Regions from separate parts of the Pseudomonas sp. KB_15 genome, predicted to be linked through region 2. Evidence: riboswitches for the same ligand, from Rfam matches in the RefSeq annotation. Region 2 holds a riboswitch; the other holds the start of a gene.

Region 1 (2,935 bases), on a different contig from region 2:
TGGCGTCCAGTTCCTGGCCAATCAGCACCAGGCGGGTGATGCGCGCTTCTTCGGCGCCCCACTGACGGTCGAAGTGCTTGTCGAACCGCGTGCCCACGCCCTGGATCAGCAAGCGCATCGGTTTGTTCGGGATCGCCGCAAAACCCTTGACCCGCAAAATGCCGTGCTGGACCACCAGTTGGGTCAGCGCGTCCATCAGCAGGCTTTCGTCGGCCTGGGGCAGTTCGATGGAGATCGAATCGAAGGCGTCGTGATCGTGGTCATCATGATCGTCGTCGCCATCGTGATGATGGTCGTGGTGGCTGTGACGGCTGTCGATGTGTTCTTCGGAGCCGGCACCCAGGCCGATCAGCACGTCCAGCGGCAGGCGACCGCTGCTGGCCTCGATGATTTTGACCGCTGGCGGCAATTCTTCGGCGACTTCCAGGCGCACGCGGGCCAGGTCGGCCGGGTTGATCAGGTCGGATTTGTTGAGAATCACCAGGTCGGCGCTGGCCAATTGGTCGGCGAACAGTTCGTGCAGTGGCGACTCGTGGTCCAGGTTCGGGTCGAGTTTGCGCTGAGCGTCAACCTGATCGGGGAATGCGGCGAACGTACCGGCGGCGACGGCCGGGCTGTCGACCACGGTGATCACCGCATCCACCGTGCAGGCGCTGCGAATTTCCGGCCACTGGAAGGCTTGCACCAGCGGCTTTGGCAGGGCCAGGCCCGAAGTTTCGATCAGGATGTGATCGAGATCGCCGCGACGGGCCACCAGTTCGCGCATCACCGGGAAGAACTCTTCCTGGACGGTGCAGCACAGGCAGCCGTTGGCCAGCTCGTAGACACGACCGTTGGCTTCTTCTTCAGTGCAGCCGATGGAGCACTGCTTGAGGATTTCGCCGTCGATGCCCAGCTCGCCGAATTCGTTGACGATCACCGCGATGCGGCGACCCTGGGCGTTGTCGAGCATGTGCCGCAGCAGCGTGGTTTTACCCGAGCCGAGAAAGCCTGTGACGATGGTGACGGGGAGTTTGGCCAGTGTTTTCATCGGATGCCCTTTGGCTAAGCTGGCGGGCATACGGGACGACGACCGGCAACGCGCACGCGTGTGCCTGAAGAGTTCGCCACCGGATCACCCCGCCCGGTTGAAAGTGAGAATCTGTTTCGAGGCAGGTCTCCTGGCTGACGGTGTGCCGGCCTTGAGCCTGGCATTCGCTGCGCCTTCCCGCCGGTCCCATGGATAGAGCCTGCAGTGGCGTGGCAGCGAACATCACCGTTCACAGTTGCGGGGGCAGCCGCGGCATTGACCGCGTTCCCTTCTTAGCTTCGACAAACGCCGAAGAACCTCGAAAGCGCAAGGCTACGCATGGTATTGGGGCGGGTCAATGTCTTGTGGCGCCATCAGCGGCCCCATCGCGAGCAGGCTCGCTCCCACATTGGAATGCAATCACCTGTGGGAGCGAGCCTGCTCGCGATGAAGGCACCTCGGTCTGCTGTTGAGAACCCTTGCCAATTGACGCCCAACCCCCGCCCATGCTCTCCTACACACCTTGTTACGGGTGCCCTTCACAGGGTGAAACGGGAAACCGGTGAATCATGTGCTTTACTCTTAAGCCATGTCAGTCCGGTGCTGCCCCCGCAACGGTAAGCGAGCGAAGCATCAGATCCACTGTGCCACTACGGCATGGGAAGGTGATGCTTGCAGGAACAGGCCCAAGCCTTTGCCCCCTCGTGAGCCCGGAGACCGGCCCGCAACACAAAGTGACCAGTACGATCACTGAACCAACAAACCCGCGGTGGGCGGGCGCTGTTCGAAACGCTGCGCGCCTGGTCGTGCAGGTTTTTGCATGCGCTCTTATTCCCCGCTGACAGACCAGAGGGATACGCCATGTCGATCATCAGCAGCACCGGCCACATCACCACCAGCAGCACTTCTACCCTGGCCCAACGCCTGACCGCCGCCGTCTGCGCGTCGATCCTGGGCGCTTGCCTTGTGTATTTCGCCGGTTTCTCGCACATCGAAGCGGTGCACAATGCCGCCCACGATACCCGTCACAGCTCCGCGTTCCCGTGCCATTGAGAGCTGCCGACATGATCAAGCGTATTGCGCAAACCGCAGGTTTCACCGGGCTGCTGGCCGCCCTGCTGCTGACGCTGCTGCAAAGCTTCTGGGTCGCTCCGCTGATTTTGCAGGCCGAGACCTACGAAAAAGCCGAACCGGCCGCTGTTGAAGTTCACCAACACGCCGATGGCGCCATGGCCGCCCACACCCACGATGCGCAAGCCTGGGAACCGGAAGACGGCTGGCAGCGCGTGCTGTCGACCACTGGCGGCAATCTGGTGGTGGCCGTCGGTTTCGCCCTGATGCTGGCCGGCCTGTACACCTTGCGCGCACCGACCAAAACCTCTCAAGGCCTGCTCTGGGGCCTGGCCGGTTATGCGACCTTCGTGCTCGCGCCGACGCTCGGCCTGCCACCTGAGTTGCCCGGCACTGCCGCAGCCGATCTGGCACAACGGCAACTTTGGTGGATCGGCACCGCCGCCTCCACCGCTGCAGGTATCTCTCTGATCGTGTTCAGCCGTCACTGGCTGATGAAAGTCCTCGGTGCGGCGATCATCTCCGTTCCCCATGTGATTGGCGCACCGCAACCGGAAGTGCACTCGATGCTCGCTCCGGAGGCACTGGAAGCCCAGTTCAAAATCGCTTCGCAGCTGACCAACGTGGCGTTCTGGCTGGCCTTGGGCCTGATCAGCGCCTGGTTGTTCCGCCGCAAAAGCGATGGCCAATACCACGCATGACGGATGCCAGCACAGCGCCGACCCTGGTGGTCGGCCTGGGCTGCCAGCGGGGCTGCCCCGTCAGCACGTTGCTGGCGCTGCTCGATCAGGCGTTGGAGGCGCACCAGATTGCTCGTCATGAAATCAAGGCGCTGGCCAGCATCGATTTGAAGCG
Region 2 (2,935 bases):
ATACAGGCTGTCCGCCTCCGGCAACGCACGGTCGCGGATCGGCGAGAAGAACGACAACTCGGCGCCCATTGCCCGCAGCAAATCCAGGCTCGCGCCGTAAGTGAACGCAAAAGCTTCATCACGGGCGACGGCAATGCGCACACCGGCCAGCAGCGGTTCGACTGCGATGGCATCAGGTGCGGCGAACTCGACCGCCGGTGGAAGCGCGACCTCGCAACTGCTGGCCAGGGCATCAGCTGCCGCATCGAGGCGCAGGTCGAGATCGTTCAATTCACTGGCCTGCACCAGCCCAAGGTGTCGGCTCGGCAATTCGATCCCGGTTTCCCGGGACAGCGCGCCGTACCAGCGCAAACCTTCCGTCAGGCTGCCTTCGAGCAGTTGCGCGTGGCGCAGCGTGCCGACACGATTGGCCAGCACGCCGGCGAACGGCAAGTCCGGCTGATAACGCGCCAGCCCCAGGGCCAATGCACCAAAAGTCTGGGCCATGGCGGTGCCATCGATCACGCCCAATACCGGGACACCGAAATGCCGCGCCAGATCGGCGCTCGACGGCGTACCGTCGAACAGCCCCATGACACCTTCGATCAGGATCAGGTCGGCTTCAGCGGCGGCTTCCCACAACAGTCGACGACTCTCCTGCTCGCCGACCATCCACATGTCCAGTTGATACACCGGCGCACCGCTGGCGCGCTCGAGGATCATCGGATCGAGAAAATCGGGGCCGCACTTGAACACGCGAACCTTGCGCCCCTGATTGCGATGCAATCGGGCCAACGCCGCGGTGACGGTGGTCTTGCCCTGGCCGGAGGCCGGCGCGGCAATCAGTACCGCCGGACAGTGCCGAGGCTGACTCACAATTCGACGCCTTTCTGCGCTTTGATCCCGGCTTGAAAGGCGTGTTTGATCATGCCCATTTCGGTGACGGTGTCGGCCATCTCGATCATTTCCGGCTTGGCGGCACGACCGGTGACCACCACGTGTTGCATCGGTGGTCGGGACTGCAGGTCGCTGAGCACCTGATCGAGATCGAGGTAGCCGTGCTTGAGGGCGATGTTCAGCTCATCCAGCACCACCAGACCGATGGACGGATCACGCAGCAGTGCCTGCGACACCGCCCAGGCGGCTTCGGCGGCGGCGATGTCGCGCTGACGATCCTGGGTTTCCCAGGTAAAGCCTTCGCCCATCACGTGAAAGCGCACCTGCTCGGGAAAACGTCGGAAGAACAACTCTTCGCCCGTGCTGCTGCGGCCCTTGATGAACTGCACCACGCCGCATTGCATGCCGTGCCCCAAGGCGCGGGCGAGCATGCCGAAGGCCGAACTGCTCTTGCCTTTGCCGTTGCCGGTCAGCACCAGCAACAGGCCGCACTCGTTCGGGGAATTGGCGATGCGCTCGTCGATCACGGCTTTTTTGCGCTGCATGCGCGCCAGGTGGCGTTCGTCACGATCGGGGGTATCAGTCATGGGGGAGCTCTCCGTTGAGGCTGGAATAACGGCGGGCAGGCACAACAATAGAAGGCAAAAAGCCTGGCATCGCCCACCGTGATGCCGCTGGATGAATCAGGCCGGTCTCCGGGCTCATGAGTGGCGCAGGGCCAGACTGTGCGCCTTCCCGCATCGAATCGACACAGTGGCACCAGACACAGTTTTCACTCATTTACCGTTGCGGGGGCAGCGCCGGAATTGCGGGCCTTCGACCAACAGAAGAACTCACTCACCGGCTTCCCTGTTTCACTCTGTCGACCCAAGCCACAGAGCACCTGAAACAAGCCGCGAAGGTTAGAGGGTTGGGGGTGGAGCGTCAATTAAAGCCGGGAGGCCACCTGCCGAATAACTGCTGCCAATCAATAAACTGACGTCAATCTTGTGCCACGCTCTCAGCAATGATATCAAAGAGCCACAATCCCGTAACACAACAACAAGGGTGAGCCCATGCAAGGCATGATCATCAGCAATCCAAAGCTGGAATTCCTGCGCCCGGTGCTCGAGCGCTGGTTTGAATGCATCGACCGCTATAACGCCGTCCGCGGTGATGGCGACACACCGTACTGGCACGACGAAAAAGCCAATCTCGGATTGCTGTCTGCCGCCGCCTGGATGGCCGGGATGGTCACGCTGCAACAGACGCCAACCCGTAAACAGACCGAAGAAGGCGAACGCAACAGCCGCGCCGACCTGTTCCTCGCCTCACCCGAGACCCGCGCCTACATCCAGACCAGCCAGCGCTGGCCACGGGTCAACAGCCTGAATCTGAACCAGGCCCTGCTCGACATCGCCAGCGACGCGAAGCGAGTGAGCCATGCCAGCGACCTGAAGCTCGGCTGCCTGTTTGTCGCCCCGCAAAAAGCCCAGCAAGGCGCTACGCCGGAAGAACTCCAGGACATGGTCGACGACCTGCAAAAGGAACACACCTGCGCTGTCGCCTGGTATTTCCCTTACGCCTATCGCAAGTTGCGCAACGAAGCCGGCAACTATCACCCCGGCATTGCCGTGCTGTTCAAGGAGGCTCGCGGCTGAGAGGTTGAACCATCGGACGACAACGCTTCTCTATGATTAGAACAAGGCATTCATAGGGAACACCAGCATGCACACGCCCCCGCTCGTTCTCGTTATCGCGCTCTGCGGAGGGCTCGCCGCTTGTGGCGAGACCTCCAGGCTGCAAGTCTCCGACGGCACCGGCCCGTCACCTCAACTACCAGAACCCAACAAGACCCTGGTTCCGACCGTGAACATTGCACCTGCCATTGGCTGGCCGGTGGGTGCAAAGCCCATCGCCGCCAATGGCACCCAAGTGGCCGCTTTTGCCGAAGACCTGGATCACCCGCGCTGGCTTTATGTGCTGCCCAATGGCGATGTGCTGGTGGCGGAAACCGCCGCACCACCCAAACCCGAAGACGGCAATGGCATTCGCGGTTGGGTCATGAAGAAAGTCATGG

The links. A riboswitch is a leader RNA that binds a small molecule or an ion and turns the genes downstream of it on or off. The one in region 2 is predicted to bind cobalamin.
Region 1: linked by a shared signal. The riboswitch ahead of cobW (cobalamin biosynthesis protein CobW) and the one ahead of cobO (cob(I)yrinic acid a,c-diamide adenosyltransferase) in region 2 are both predicted to bind cobalamin.

What each region holds. Positions count from the first base shown of each region.
Region 1 is NZ_JBFREX010000035.1:41,692-44,626, forward strand. It holds gene cobW (cobalamin biosynthesis protein CobW) at 1-1,030, opposite strand, end outside; cobalamin riboswitch at 1,134-1,346, opposite strand; cobalamin riboswitch at 1,523-1,749, shown strand; gene AB4Z35_RS22335 (CbtB domain-containing protein) at 1,871-2,062, shown strand; gene AB4Z35_RS22340 (CbtA family protein) at 2,074-2,781, shown strand; gene AB4Z35_RS22345 (cobalamin biosynthesis protein) at 2,778-2,935, shown strand, end outside.
Region 2 is NZ_JBFREX010000017.1:89,581-92,515, reverse strand. It holds gene AB4Z35_RS16115 (cobyrinate a,c-diamide synthase) at 1-855, opposite strand, end outside; gene cobO (cob(I)yrinic acid a,c-diamide adenosyltransferase) at 852-1,463, opposite strand; cobalamin riboswitch at 1,546-1,778, opposite strand; gene AB4Z35_RS16105 (hypothetical protein) at 1,932-2,516, shown strand; partial or broken gene AB4Z35_RS16100 (PQQ-dependent sugar dehydrogenase) at 2,584-2,935, shown strand, end outside.